3 regions of the Candidatus Pantoea soli genome follow, and region 2 is predicted to be linked to each of the others. Evidence: predicted binding sites of a transcription regulator. Region 2 holds the regulator's gene; each other region holds the start of a gene.
What was found. The regulator PurR, encoded in region 2, represses purine synthesis genes. The targets are predictions, from matches to a motif close to CANGCAAACGTTTGCNTG.
Positions count from the first base shown of each region.

Region 1: the regulator PurR is predicted to act here: its motif matches at 1,819-1,836, upstream of ypfJ (KPN_02809 family neutral zinc metallopeptidase).
Region 3: the regulator PurR is predicted to act here: its motif matches at 2,664-2,681, upstream of glyA (serine hydroxymethyltransferase).

Region 1 is NZ_CP032702.1:2,670,981-2,676,128, reverse strand. It holds gene bamC (outer membrane protein assembly factor BamC) at 1-914, shown strand, start outside; gene purC (phosphoribosylaminoimidazolesuccinocarboxamide synthase) at 1,058-1,771, shown strand; gene ypfJ (KPN_02809 family neutral zinc metallopeptidase) at 1,985-2,842, shown strand; gene D8B20_RS12460 (tRNA(Met) cytidine acetyltransferase TmcA) at 2,869-4,812, shown strand; gene ypfH (esterase) at 4,886-5,148, shown strand, end outside.
Region 2 is NZ_CP032702.1:1,659,220-1,664,367, forward strand. It holds gene punC (purine nucleoside transporter PunC) at 1-1,177, opposite strand, end outside; gene punR (DNA-binding transcriptional activator PunR) at 1,287-2,198, shown strand; gene purR (HTH-type transcriptional repressor PurR) at 2,195-3,220, opposite strand; gene cydH (cytochrome bd-I oxidase subunit CydH) at 3,494-3,583, shown strand; gene D8B20_RS07765 (C40 family peptidase) at 3,647-4,438, opposite strand; gene D8B20_RS07770 (Grx4 family monothiol glutaredoxin) at 4,805-5,137, shown strand.
Region 3 is NZ_CP032702.1:2,745,982-2,751,129, forward strand. It holds gene csiE (stationary phase inducible protein CsiE) at 1-35, shown strand, start outside; gene D8B20_RS12785 (3-phenylpropionate MFS transporter) at 17-1,168, opposite strand; gene glyA (serine hydroxymethyltransferase) at 1,299-2,552, opposite strand; gene hmpA (NO-inducible flavohemoprotein) at 2,885-4,069, shown strand; gene glnB (nitrogen regulatory protein P-II) at 4,123-4,461, opposite strand; gene glrR (two-component system response regulator GlrR) at 4,539-5,148, opposite strand, start outside.

The sequences.
Region 1 (5,148 bases), 1.0 Mb from region 2:
CCTACCTGCAGGCACCTGAACTGCACGATTTGAAAGCGCCGGCCGGCGTGGTACTGCCGCTGCAGAATGGCGACTACGATGTGCCGCATAACGTGGCTAAAGGCGCGCTGGGCAAGGCGCTGGATATCCGTCCACCGGCGCAGCCGCTGGCGCTGCTGAACGGCACGCGTGCTCAGTTCACCGGGAACACCGGCGTGCTGGCGATGGAAAGCAACCGCGGCTCAATCTGGTCGCAGGTCGTTAACGTGGTGCAGTCGTACAAGTTCCCGATTGCGCAGCGTAACGACGCGGCGCAGCAGCTGACCACCGACTGGGTGCAGTGGAACCGGGCCGACGAAGATAATCAGTATCGCGGGCGTTATCAGATCAGCGTGCAGAATCAGGGCTATCAGCAGATTCTGACTGTCCGTCTGCTGGAGCTGCAGCAGCAGGGCGAGACCGTGACCTCACCGGCGCAGGTGCAGCGTTACACCGGCCAGATGCTGAACGATATCAGCACCGGTCTGGATAAAATTGACACGGCAAGCCAGGACGCGGCAGCGGGCCGTACTACCGGCCAGATTGATGTGCAGAGTGGCGCGGACGATACCGGCCTGCCATTGCTGATTCTGCGTTCACCGTTCAACGTGACCTGGCAGCGTCTGCCGGCGGCACTGAAGCGTGTGGGCATGGAGATCAACGATGACAACCGCTCGCAGGGCAGCCTGAAAGTGACCTACAAGCAGCCAGGCAGCAGCGCGTTTGACGCCATTGGCGCCAAAGATCCGGAACTGCCAAACGGCGACTACAAACTGCAGGTGGGCGATCTCGACAACCGCAGCAGTTTGCAGTTCATTGACCCGAAAGGCCATGTGCTGACGCAGGCGCAAAACGATGCGCTGGTGGCAGTGATGCAGGGCGCACTGAACAAATAAATGCATAAAGGCCGGAGATTCTCCGGCCTTTTTGTTTTGATTTTGGCATAATAGCGCCCGGCGAGGTAAACGATTGCGTCAGGCAGTCATCGCGCGGTGAAACACCGCTGAACACGGGTTCTTTCATGTTTGGAGTTAACAAGATGCAAAAGCGAGCTGAGTTGTATCGCGGTAAAGCGAAAACCGTATACAGCACCGACAATCCGGATCTGCTGGTACTTGAATTCCGCAACGATACGTCAGCAGGAGACGGTGCACGAATCGAGCAGTTTGATCGCAAAGGTATGGTCAATAACAAATTCAACCATTTCATCATGACCAAACTGCAGGAAGCGGGCATTCCTACGCAGATGGAAGCGCTGCTGTCCGATAACGAAGCGCTGGTGAAAAAGCTGGAGATGGTGCCGGTTGAGTGTGTCATCCGTAACCGCGCGGCAGGCTCGCTGGTAAAACGTCTGGGTGTGGAAGAGGGCATGCTGCTGAATCCACCGCTGTTTGATCTTTTCCTGAAAGATGACGCGAAACATGACCCGATGGTAAACGAGTCCTACTGCGAAACCTTTGGCTGGGTGAGCAAAGCCAATCTGGCGCGCATGCAGGAGCTGACTTTCAAAGCCAACGAGGTGCTGAGCAAGCTGTTCGATGACGCCGGTCTGATCCTGGTGGACTTCAAGCTGGAGTTTGGCCTGTTCAAAGGCGAAGTGACGCTGGGCGATGAGTTCTCACCAGACGGCGCGCGTCTGTGGGACAAAGAGACCATGGACAAAATGGACAAAGACCGTTTCCGTCAGAGCCTTGGCGGCCTGATTGAAGCCTACGAAGAAGTGGCTCACCGCCTGGGCGTTAAGCTCGACTGATGCGCTTCTGCACCGGCGTGCCGCCGGTGCTCCTTTCCCTCCGCGCCCCGGCACACGCTTTTCTGCCTTCCGCTGCCCTGCGCTGCCGCGCATTTTTCCTGCTGCTGCGTTGCTGAAGCACCGCCTGTCCCGCTGCGCCATGCCGCAACGCTGGTGCTTAGCGGTGCCGCCAACTAAAATCATGCCAGACTTTATCGAAAACAGGAGCAGGGCATGCGCTGGCAAGGGCGTCGTGAAAGCGACAATGTGGAAGACCGTCGTGGTGAATCATCCGGATTCGGTTCCGGCGGACGTCAGATTCGTCTGCCGCGCGGCAAAGGCGGCATCATCCTGCTGATTGTGGTCGCGGTAGCAGGGTACTACGGCTATGACCTGACGGCGCTGCTGCAGGGCGGTGCGCCGGTATCGCAACAGCGTCAGGTCAATTCCACCCAGGATAACGAAGCGGCTAAATTCACGTCGGTGATCCTGGCGACCACTGAAGACACGTGGGGCAAGCTGTTCCAGCAGATGGGTAAACAGTACGCGCCGCCGAAACTGGTGATGTATCGCGGCGCCACGCGCACCCACTGCGGTACCGGTCAGTCGGCGATGGGGCCGTTTTACTGTCCGGCAGATCAGACGGTGTACATCGATCTCTCTTTCTACGATGACATGAAAAACAAACTCGGCGCGGGCGGCGATTTCGCGCAGGGCTATGTCATTGCGCATGAAGTCGGGCATCACGTGCAAAAGCTGCTGGGCATTGAGCCGAAAGTGCGCGAAATGCAGCAGGGCGCAACCCAGACCCAGGTAAACCAGCTCTCCGTGAAGATGGAACTGCAGGCCGACTGCTTTGCCGGCGTGTGGGGACACTACATGCAGCAGCAGAACATCCTGGAAACCGGTGATTTACAGGAAGCGCTAAACGCAGCCGAAGCCATCGGCGACGATCGTCTGCAGCAGCAGAGCCAGGGCCGCGTGGTGCCGGACAGCTTTACGCACGGCACGTCGCAGCAGCGCTACACCTGGTTTAAACGCGGGTTTGATAGCGGCAATCCGGGCCAGTGCAACACGTTTGCAGGCAGCTGACGGTGCTGGCCGACCTCACGGCGGCGATGCAGCGCAGCGGCATTCGCCGTCTGTGCGTGATGGCCGGCGATCCAGACTGGACGCTGCAGCAGGCCGCCGGGTGGCAGGCTGCGCTGCCGGGTGACTGGCTGACGCTGAGCGAAAGCGCCAGCTTCCCGCAGCGCGTCGCCCCCGCCGCGCTGCGCACCTTACTCGGGCGGGAATTCCGCCATGCTATTTTTGACGCACATGACGGTTTCCACGCCGAGGCATTTGCCGCGCTGGCCGGCACGCTGCAGGCGGGCAGCTGGCTGCTGCTGCTGACGCCGCCGTGGGCAGCGTGGCCGATGCAGCGCGATCGCGATACGCTACGCTGGGCCGATGTGGCGCAGCCGATTGCTACGCCGCATTTTGTCCGTTATCTGCAGCAGCAAATGACAGAAGACAGCCGCGTCGCCCTGCTGTGTCAGCACCAGCCGCCGCGCATCAGCGCCTGCACGGATTTACCGCCGTGGCAGTGCCGCGCCCCGCAGCAGCAGGCAGCCATCCTGCAGCAGCTGTGCGCGATGACCTCTGGTGTTGCGGTCATCACCGCACCGCGCGGACGGGGGAAATCGGCGCTGGCGGGCATGCTGGCGCGCCACAGCCAGCGGGCACTGGTGACGGCGCCGGCCAAAGTCGCCACCGGCGTGCTGGCCACCTTTGCCGGCGAGCATTTCCACTTTATGGCGCCCGACGCCATTCTCGCTGAGGCGCAAACCCCTGACGCCGACTGGCTGATTGTCGATGAAGCCGCCGCTATCCCTGCACCGCTGCTGCAGCAGCTGGTGCAGCGTTTTCCCCGCGTGCTGCTGACCACCACGGTACAGGGTTATGAAGGCACCGGCCGCGGCTTTATGCTGCGCTTCTGCGCCAGCCTGCCGGCGGTGCGCCACTTCCGGCTTGATGAGCCGCTGCGCTGGGCGGCCGGCGATCCGCTGGAGACGTGGCTGAGCCAGGCGCTGCAGTTTGAGGATGCAGCAGAGCCTGTCAGCACGGCGGCAGTCAGTTTGTTTCCCGCCACGGCTGCGCATCACCGCAGCGCACTGCTGGCAGGCTATCGTCTGCTGGCAAGCGCCCACTATCGTACTTCGCCGCTGGATTTACGCCGGCTGCTGGATGCGCCCGGTATGCGCTGCTGGCTGGCGACGGAAGACGCCGCAGTGACGGGGGCGCTGTGGCTGGTGGAGGAGGGCGGCCTGGACGCAACCTTAGCCCAGGCGGTATGGGCCGGCGTGCGCCGACCGCGCGGCAATCTGGTGGCGCAGTCGCTGGCGGCCCACGCCGGCTTTGCCGAAGCGGCCATGCTGCGTTCGCAGCGTATCAGCCGTATTGCCGTGGCGGCTTCCCGGCGACAGCGCGGCCTCGGCAGTGCGCTGGTGGCCGCAGCGCGTCAGCAGGCAGAAGGTTGTGATTACCTTTCGGTCAGCTTTGGTTATACCGCGCCGCTCTGGCACTTCTGGCGCGCCTGCGGCTTTCATCTGGTGCGCATCGGCACTCAGCGTGAGGCCAGCAGCGGCTGCTACGCGGCAATGGCCATGCTGCCGCTGACGGCGGCGGGTATGCGCCTGCAGCAGTGCGCAACCCGGCGTCTGGCCCAGGACTGGCCCTGGCTGCAGCCGCTAATCGATCTGCCGCTGACGTTCTCCTGTGGCGCACCCGCCGCGCCGGATGCGGACGACTGGGCACTGCTGGCCGGCTTCGCGTGGGCGCAGCGGCCGCTGGAAGCCAGCTATCCGGCGCTGCAGCGGCTGTTGCAGAAGATTAGATTACCGCTGCTTGATGCCCTGCTTGTGCAAAAACAAGCGCTGAGTGAGGTCGCACAGCAGGCCGGGTTGAGCGGTCGCAAAGCGCTGGTGCAGCAGCTGCGGGCGGAGGCGGCTGCCGGGCTGTTACAGCTGGATGCCAGCGCAGCGGCAGCGTGGCAGCAGCGGCTCAGTTCATTGCAATAAATCCATTATCTCGTTCAAATTTTCCCAATATCACTCTCAGTTCAGCGGCGTATAGTGAAGTAAGGAGGAATGTATGGCACTACGTTATGTAATTGTTCAGCAACCCACGCACGCCGCGCAGCTGTTTCTGCTGTATCACGGCGTCAATGATAACCCGGACTCCATGGCGCAGATCGGCAGCTGGTTCGCGCAGGCTTTCCCGGAAGCGCAGGTGGTGTCGGTGGGCGCGCCCTATCCAGGCAGCGCGCCGCAGGGCCGGCAGTGGTTTGCCGCGAGGCCAGCGCATGATCGCTCCGAGCAGCAGAGCGTGGACGCGGTGATGCCGGCGTTTGTGGA
Region 2 (5,148 bases):
CAGGGTCAGCAACGTCACTTTGTGCGACAGCGGTACGTTGCCAGAGATAGCCTGCCCACGCCAGTGCGACAGTGATCACCATTACCAGTGTAGTGTGATACAGCGCATGTTGCAGGCCGGATGAGACAATCAGGCTGGCCAGAAAACAGAGACCAAGCTGCAGCAGGTTCTGCAGGCCGGCCGCTTTGCCGGTGGCCTGTGGGAACGGGGCCAGCGCGCTGGCAACCACAATCGGGTAAATCGCGCCGTTAGCCAGCGCCATACCACAGAACGGTAGCAGCAGGCCAGCCAGTGGTGGCGCAGGCAGCAGCGCCACGGCGAACAGGCTGATGATGCTCAGGCTGTAAACCAGCAGCAGCCACGGCAGCAGCTGTGCACCCTGAAAACGATTCAGCAGCGCGCGGCAGCCAAAGCCGCCGACGAGGAAGGCGATGGTCTGCGGAATGTAGCTCAGGCCGATGTCAGCCGGACTCAGCCCCGCCGCAGCGAGGATAAAGGGGGAACCGGTCAGCCAGGCAAAAAAGCTGGCTGAACAGGCGGAGTAAATCAGCACATTACCGCTGTAAACCCGGGCAGCGAGCAGCGTGAGCCAGCCGGGCTGCTCGCCCCGATCGCGCTGCTGCGGCGCAGGCGCGCGCAGGCGCAGCGTGCCGCATAGCAGCACGCCGGTCACCAGCGCCAGCACCAGAAAAATCGTACGCCAGTCAAAATGATTCATCAGCCAGGCACCCAGCAGCGGTGCCAGCGCCGGTGAGAGCGCAACCAGGGGCATAATCGTGGCGAACACTTTATTGGCCTGCGCTTTCGGATAGCGATCGACCACCAGCGCCTGCCAGCTCACCGCTGCCGCACACACGCCAACCGCCTGGATAAAGCGCAGCGCCAGCATCAGCCAGACATCGCTGACCCACAACATCGCGAGGCAACTGACGGCAAACAGCGTCAGGCCAGCCAGCAGCACCGGTTTGCGGCCAATGCGGTCTGACAGGGCACCCCACAATACCTGAGCACAGGCAAAGCCGCCCAGGAACACACTGAGGCTGGCACTGATGGTACCGGGGGCGGTCGCGAAATCGCGCTGCATATCGCCAAACGCTGGCAGATACATATCCGTGGCGAGAAAGCCAAGCATACTCAGCACGGCCAGATAGGGCAGAAATCCTTTTGATGACAACATAGTGATTCTCATTCGACAGGGTGAACGGCGGGCAGTGTAAAAGGGTGCAGCCAGCTTTGTGAAACGCTAATATTTGCATTGTGCTATCAAAATTTTTGCAGGCAAAAAAATGTGGTCTGAATACGCTTTGGAAGTGGCCGATGCGGTTGCGCGCACGGGCAGCTTCAGCGCCGCAGCGCAGGAGCTGCACCGCGTGCCTTCTGCCATCAGCTATACCGTGCGCCAGCTGGAAAGCTGGCTGGCGGTGCCGCTGTTTGAACGCCAGCACCGGGAAGTGGTGCTGACGCCGGCTGGCGAGCATTTTGTGCGCGAAGGACGATCTGTTATCAAAAAAATGCTGGCAACCCGCCGCCAGTGTCAGCAGCTGGCCAACGGCTGGCGCGGTCAGCTGAGTATCGCCGTGGACTGCATTGTCAAACCGCAGCGTACGCGACAGCTGGTGAAGGATTTTTATCGTCATTTTCCCGATATGGAGTTGATCATCAGTTACGAAGTGTTCAACGGCGTGTGGGATGCGCTGGCTGACGGGCGCGTTGACGTGGCGATTGGCGCGACGCAGGCGATTCCGGTGGGCGGTCGTTTTGCCTTTCAGGATATGGGGGCGCTTAACTGGCGCTGCGTGGTCAGCCCCGATCACCCGCTGGCTGGCAGCACACAGCTTGACGACGAGACGCTGCGCGCCTGGCCGTCGCTGGTGCTGGAAGACACCTCGCGCGCCTTACCGCGCCGCATGACCTGGACGCTGGATAACCAGCGCCGGCTGGTGGTGCCGGAGTGGGAAACCGGGCTGGACTGTCTGCAGGCCGGCTTGTGCGTGGGCATGATCCCCGGCCATTTAGCGCGGCCGCTGCTGGACAGCGGCGCCCTGACGGAACTGACGCTGCCGCAGGCTTTTCCGGACAGCCCCTGCTGTGTCAGCTGGTCAGAACAGGGTGACTCACCGGCGCTGGACTGGCTGCTGAGTTATCTGGGGGATGCGGAAACGCTGAACCAGGAATGGCTCAGCGAGACGCGCACTTAACGGCGATAGTCGCGGAACGGGCCATCCGCGACCGAACGGCGTTCAATCAGCGTAGGCTGCACTTCAATGGTTTGCGGCTCTTCGCGCTTGCTGGTAATGCGATCCAGCAGCATCTCAAGCGCTTTTTCCCCCAGCTGGGCTTTGGGCTGATGGACCGTGGTCAGCGCGGGCGTGAAGTAGCGCGCGTTGCGCACGTTATCGTAACCGATGACGGAAATATCCTGCGGCACGCGCAGCCCCATCTCATCAGCCGCACAGATTGCGCCCATCGCCATGATGTCACCGCCGCAGAACACGGCAGTAGGGCGCTGCTTCTGGTTGAGGATCTGCTGCATCGCCTGATAACCGGATTCCGGCTCAAAGTCGCCCTGCACAATCCACTCCTGACGCACGGTAATGCCCGCTTCATGCATCGCCTGTAAAAAACCAGCGTGGCGTCCGCCCCCGGTATTGCGTTCCATCTGGCCCGGAATCGCCCCGATATCACGGTGGCCGCGCTCAATCAGATAGCGTCCGGCGAGATAGCCGCCGTGAAACGCATTATCCTGCACGGTATCGGTAAAATCGCCGCGCGATTCGCCCCAGTCCATCACCACCATGGGAATGTTACGGTTCTCTTCCAGCATCTGCAGCAGATCGTCCGGATACTCTGAGCACATCACCAGCAGCCCGTCCACGCGTTTTTGCGCCATCATCGACAGATAGGCGCGCTGTTTTTGCAGGTCGTTATGCGCGTTACCGAGGATCAGGGTATAACCGCGGTCAAAACAGTGATTTTCCACCGCTTCGATAATCTCGGCAAAATAGGGCGCTTCGCTGGAGGTGGCCAGCAGCCCCAGCGTTTTGGTGTGGTTCACCTTCAGACTGCGCGCCACGGCGCTGGGTGAATAGTGCAGTGCTTTGATCGCTTCCCATACGGCGTTGCGCGTCTCTTCAGCAACGAAGCGCGTTTTGTTGATGACATGCGAAACCGTGGTGGTTGAGACACCGGCGCGTTTCGCCACATCTTTAATTGTTGCCATCTGAATGGTACTCCTGGGCTTATCGCAACTTACTGATAAGTATATTGTTAAACGTTTGCGTCTGCGAAGGGTATTTTACCCCGTTTTGGCCGGAAAACCGGCGTTTCAGGGGCAAAGAAAACGCGTTCGCAGGCTGTCAATGCAGCATGCGCAAAACCTGTTGCGCAACGAAAGGCGGCGATTCTAGCAAGCTGGCGCGGATAACACGAGATTTTTGCCGGTTGCTGTGCGAAAATTCTTTAACCATGATAACAGTGTGGCTATGGAGCAAGGATGAGTACGGAGATGAAGCTGGCGTTAATGACCACGGTCGCGGCGCTGATGATGATTGTGGCCTTCAGTTTTACGGCAATTCTGCACTAATAAAAAAGCCGGCGCTGAGCAACAGCCGCCGGCTTTTCTTTGCTTGCTTGCGCAACGCAACGCTTAGCGAATGGTTTTAGGTGTCATCATGCGGCGCGCGCCTACATAGTGTTTCTGCCAGTAATCTTCGCTTAGCGCACTGATTTGAATATCTTTACCGGTACGCGGCGACTGAATGAACTTGCCGTTGCCCAGATAGACGCCGACGTGATCGGCAGCACCGCGGTTATTAATGCGGAAGAAGACCAGATCGCCTTTCTCCAGCAGCTCGCGTTTGATCGGGGCCGCATCGCGCAGATGATACATTTCATTGGCGGTGCGCGGCAGTTTGAATTTGACGAGGTCTTTATAGGCGTACCACACCAAACCGCTGCAATCGAAACCGGTATGCGGCGAGGTGCCGCCCCACTGATAAGGCTTACCCAGCTGTCCCATCAGTTTATTCATCGCCGTTTCACGCGCTTTCTGATAGCGCAGGCGGTGAGACTTGCTCATTTTAATGCCGGTCAGGCCCTGAACCTCGTCATCGGCCTCTGCCGCGGCAGCGGCTTTCGCCAGGCGCTGATGACCATATTTTTTACCGCTGAGTTTCAGGGGGGCGCGACGGCTGGTGGTTTTCTGCAGTGCGGTGGCGGTTTTCTGCTGCTTTTTTAGTTTAAATTTCTGCACCGACGTCAGACGGGATTTTTTTGTGGTGGTCTTCACCGGACGTCGCTTGCGGCGCTCATCGTCACGCGCACTTTTTTTCTCAGTCTTCTGCAGACTGGCATTAACCGGCGTGTGCGGGGATGCAGAAGCCACATTAACGAACAGTTGGGCAAAAGCCAGTATGAAAAGCGTAATCAGTAAACGCATAGTCCGGTTACAGGTTAAGCAGGCTGCTCAGGCACAGGCTGCGGAAAAGTTAGAAAAATCTGATCAAAAATCAGAGCCAGGGCAATTCTAATCCACTTTTTTTCTAAAAGGTAAGGGCTTTTTCCATTAATCTGTTACGGCACTGAATTTGTGGCAAAAATGAGCGATTTCAGCCGGTTAAGCCAGCGAAATTATTGCTAATTATTAATTGATTAATGCCTGTTAATGATATGAAAATGTTATCGTTCAGTCATCCGCTTAACAAAGATGGCGATCGCACTGTCGCGGGGCAAAATCCCGTTTTCAGTCGCGGGGCGAAGTCGCTACAATAAACAAACACGAAGTGAAGGATTAAGGAAGGCAAAAATGAGTACTGTTGAAAAAATTCAGCGCCAGATCGCAGAAAACCCGATCCTGCTGTATATGAAAGGGTCGCCAAAGCTGCCAAGCTGCGGCTTCTCTGCGCAGGCGGTGCAGGCGCTGTCTGCCTGTGGTGAGCGCTTCGCGTATGTGGATATCCTGCAGAATCCGGATATCCGTGCTGAATTACCTAAGTACGCTAACTGGCCAACATTCCCGCAGCTGTGGGTGGATGGTGAACTGGTCGGCGGCTGCGACATCATCGTCGAAATGTTCCAGCGTGGCGAACTGCAGCCACTGATCAAAGAGACCGCTGAGAAACACAAAGAAGCGGAATAAGCGAAGCGAAA
Region 3 (5,148 bases), 1.1 Mb from region 2:
AGCAGCAGCGTATCCTTCAGCTGCTGGAGTCCTGAGCCGCGCGCGGGCGCAGAAACAGCGCCGGCAGTGCCACCAGCGCCATCGCCCAGAACAGATGCCCGTGCAGATGGGTATACAGCACGCCGCAGATCATCGTCATCACCGCAATCCCTCCCCCCATCGCCAGCGCTGAATAGAGCGACTGCAGGCGAATGACCTCCGCGCCCTGGCGCGAAGCGATGAAGCGCATTGCCGCCAGATGACAGACGGTAAAACTGCCGCAGTGCAGAATTTGCGCCACAATCAGCAACGGCAAAGCGCTACTGGCGCCCAGCAGGCTCCAGCGCACCAGCGCACAGATGCCCGAAAGCAGCAGCAGATCGCGCGCGCTCCAGCGGTGAAACAGGCGATGACTCAGCGCAAAAATTACTATCTCCGCCACAACGCCCAGCGACCAGAGATAGCCGATAAGGGTGGCAGAATAGCCGGCCTCCTGCCACCAGATGGCGCTGAAGCTGTAGTAAGCCGCATGTGCCCCCTGCATCAGCGTCACGCACAGCATAAAGCGCCAGACGCTGTTTTCCCGCAGCAGGTCACGCCAGGCCGCCCAGCCCCCGCTTACGCCCTGACGCGCATCGCCCTGTGGTCTGGTGTGCGGGGGCAGCAGCATACCGCTCAGCATCGCCAGCGTACCCAGCGTCAGCAGCAGCAGAATAGCCTGCGAAGAGTAAGCGCTGACCAGCATCCCGGTCAGCGCCGAACTGATAACAAATGCCAGCGATCCCCACAGCCGTACCGGACCGTAAGCCAGACCGATCTGCTGTGTCCAGGTGGCGGCCAGCGCATCACTGAGCGGCACCAGCGGAGAGAAAAACAGATTGAACCCTACCATCACCAGCAGCAGCCATAGCCACTGGCCGCCCAGCCAGAAACCGAGCGCAAACAGGCAGGTCATCAGCGCCAGCAGGCGCAGCGCCAGGATCAGCTGAGACGGATTTTTTACCTGCGAGGCAATCAGCAGGCTGCCGGCAAAGCGCGCTATCATGCCGCAGCCCAGCAGCAGACCAATTTTTTCTGCATCAAGTCCACTGCCTTTCAGCCAGACGCTCCAGAAAGGCAGGTAAATGCCATAGCAAAAAAAGTAGGTGAAATAGCTCAGCCCGAGCCATCTGGCCGATCCGATGGTCATGCTTCCTCCTGAAAAATGCAGCGTCGCCGGCTGCGGATAAGGGCGGTACTTTCTCAAAGCGGGGGTGAAAAAGGAATAAAAAAAGGATGGCGCTCGCCATCCTTTTTCACTGCACCGGGTTTAGCGGTAATCAGGCATAAACCGGCAGGCGCGCACAGATATCCAGCACCTTCTGTTTGGTGCGTTCAATGGTCGCTTCGTCGTTAACGTTGTCGAGCACATCGGCAATCCAGCCAGCCAGCTCACGCACTTCGGCTTCTTTGAAGCCACGGCGGGTGACCGCTGGCGTACCGATACGCACGCCGGACGTGACAAACGGGCTCTTTGGATCGTTAGGTACGCTGTTTTTGTTAACGGTGATGTTAGCACGGCCCAGCGCAGCATCCGCTTCTTTACCGGTCAGGTTTTTGCTGACCAGATCGATCAGGAACAGGTGGTTGTAAGTTCCTCCGGAAACGATGTTGTAGCCGCGCTCGATCAGCACTTCCACCATCGCTTTGGCGTTTTTCGCTACCTGCTGCTGATATGCCTTGAACTCCGGCTCCATCGCTTCTTTGAATGCCACCGCTTTACCGGCAATGACGTGCATCAGTGGACCACCCTGCCCGCCCGGGAAGACAGCTGAGTTAAGCTTTTTGTACAGCTCCTCATCACCATTTTTCGCCAGGATCAGGCCGCCGCGCGGACCCGCCAGGGTTTTGTGCGTGGTGGAGGTCACGATGTGTGCATGCGGCACCGGGTTCGGATAGACATCTGCGGCAATCAGACCGGCCACGTGCGCCATATCCACAAACAGCCAGGCACCAATGCTGTCAGCGATTTCACGCATTTTTGCCCAGTCACACACGCCAGAGTAAGCGGAGAAACCGCCCACGATCATTTTTGGCTTGTGCGTCTGCGCCAGCTCGGCCAGCTCGTCATAGTTGATTTTGCCGCTTTCGTCGATGCCGTAAGGGATAACGTTATAGAGTTTACCGGAGAGGTTAACCGGTGAGCCGTGCGTCAGGTGACCACCGTGCGCCAGGTTCATGCCCAGAATGGTATCGCCCGGCTGCAGCAGCGCGGTGTAAACCGCAAAGTTCGCCTGGGAGCCGGAGTGCGGCTGCACGTTAGCGTAATCAGCACCAAACAGCGCTTTGGCGCGATCAATCGCCAGCTGCTCTACGATATCGACGTATTCACATCCGCCGTAGTAGCGCTTGCCCGGATAGCCTTCGGCATATTTGTTAGTGAGCTGTGAACCTTGCGCCTGCATAACGCGTGGGCTGGTGTAGTTTTCCGAAGCAATCAGTTCAATGTGCTCTTCCTGACGCACCTTCTCCTGCTCCATAGCCTGCCACAACTCGGCATCATAATCGGCAATGTTCATATCACGCTTTAACATCCGCATCTCCTGACTCAGCAACTTTTAACGGCAGTTTAGCCCCGACCGGGGGGCGAAGGCCAACAGTGTAAACGGTTTTGCCAGGGGACGGTAGCGCCAATCCCCTCTTTTTACGCAAACGATTGGCAGGGCGCTGGAACGGGTTTTTTACGCTTTTTTCTCCACCAGAAAAGCGCCCGCAGGCCCATTCCGGCACCGAAGAAAATGTCAGCTTTGCGAGCCAGATTCCAGGGTAAGGGTGACCCTGCGCGCTAAGGGGGATTTACAGCCGCCCGTGAGCGGCATAAGATGCATTTAAAATACATGTTTAAAGCCACACCAGGGGAAACACCATGCTCGACGCGCAAACTATCCAGATCGTGAAGTCCACGCTGCCGGCAATCGCCCGGCTTGGTCCGGCACTGACCGGCCACTTCTATCAGCGCATGCTGACCCGGCATCCGGAGCTGAAAAACGTCTTCAACATGAATAACCAGCGCAGCGGTAATCAGCGTGAGGCGCTGTTTAATGCTATCTGCGCCTACGGCAGTCATCTGGAAAATCCCGCTGCGCTGTTGCCGGCGCTGGAGAAGATCGCGCAGAAACACGCCAGCCTGAACATACAGCCGGAACAGTACGCCATTGTGGGTGAAAACCTGCTGGCCACCATTGACGAGTTGATGAACCCTGGCGAAGCGGTGCTGGAAGCCTGGGGCAAAGCGTATGGCGTACTGGCCGACCTGTTTATTCAGCGCGAAGCGCAGATTTATCGCGCCTCAGAAGCGAAAACAGGCGGCTGGCGCGGTATGCGGGCATTTCGCATCCATGCCATTCAGCAACAGAGTGCGGTGATTAAAAGTATTGTGCTGGTGCCGGAGGATGGTGAGCCGGTGGCCGATTTCCTGCCCGGTCAGTATCTGGCTATCAGCCTGCGTCCGACCGGCAGCGAGACGATCCAGCACCGCCAGTATTCCCTGACGCACCTGCCGAACGGCCGATCCTATCGTATTGCGGTAAAGCAGGAAGCACACGGCAGCGTCTCTGGCTGGCTGCATCAGCAGGCGCAGGTGGGCGATGTGGTGCAGTGCACAACCCCAGCCGGGGACTTCTTCCTGCAGTGTCGCGACACTACGCCGGTGACGCTGATTTCCGCTGGTGTGGGGCAGACACCGCTGCTGGCGATGCTGGCCCGCCTGGCGCAGCAGCCTCATCCGGCGGCCGTCACCTGGCTGCACGCCGCGGAGAACGGCGCGCATCACGCCTTTGCTGAGGAAGTGGCCGCGCTGGGTGCGCAACTGCCACAGTTCAGCCAGCACGTCTGGTACCGGCAACCTGACGCCGCTGACGCAGGCCGTTTCGATACCGCCGGGCTGATGGATTTAGCCGCCGTATCCGCAGAGCTGCAGCAGGCCGACCGCCACTTCTGGATCTGTGGCCCTCTGCCGTTTATGCAGTTTGTGGCCCGCCAGCTGCTGGACGCCGGCATCAGCGCCGATCGCCTGCATTACGAAGTATTTGGTCCGCACAAGGTGCTGTAAAAACAAAAAAGCCTGCGCAAAGCAGGCTTTTTAACCGCTGACGAAGGTGAGACTCAAATCGCCTCTTCGTCCTCTTCGCCGGTACGAATGCGCACGACGCGCGCCACATCAAAGACAAAGATTTTACCATCACCGATTTTGCCGGTTTGCGCTGTCTTCATGATGGTTTCCACGCAGGTGTCGACGATATCATCGCCAACCACCATTTCGATTTTCACTTTTGGCAGAAAATCGACCATGTATTCCGCACCGCGATAAAGTTCAGTGTGGCCCTTCTGACGTCCGAAGCCTTTCACTTCGCTGACTGTCATCCCGGTGATGCCGACTTCTGCCAGCGCTTCACGCACATCATCGAGTTTGAATGGTTTGATAATTGCATCGATCTTTTTCATCACAGATCCTTTTTTCGCTCCCTCCGTGACGGACGGGTAACAATGAGTATAAGTGTTCCTGACGCTGCCGCAGCAAGCTACTCTTTAAATTCGCTGGCGTCCAGTTCGTGACGTGACAGCAGCTTATAAAACTCAGTGCGGTTGCGTCCAGCCAGCCGCGCCGCATGGGTGACATTGCCTTTGGTCATCTGCAGCAGTTTGCGCAGATAATTCAGCTCAAACTGGTTGCGCGCTTCCGCGAAGGTGGGCAGCGCGGTGTTCTCTTCTGCCAGCGCCTGACTAACCAGCGCCTCGCCAATCACCGGCGACGTGCTTAGCGCGACGCACTGCTCAATCACATTGACCAGCTGGCGCACGTTACCCGGCCAGCTGGCGCTGACCAGCCGTTTCATGGCATCCACGGAGAAACTGCGCACAAAGGGTTTATGGCGATCGGCAGACTGGCGCAGCAGATGGTTGGCCAGCAGCGGAATATCCTCTGCGCGCTCCTGCAGCGCGGGGATCTTCAGGTTAACCACGTTCAGACGGTAGTAGAGATCCTCACGGAAGCTTTTCTTCTCCATCGCTTTGGGCAGATCGCGGTGGGTGGCTGAGATAATGCGCACATTAATATCCATGTCGCGATTGCTGCCGAGCGGACGCACTTTGCGCTCCTGCAGCACCCGCAGCAGTTTGACCTGCAGCGCC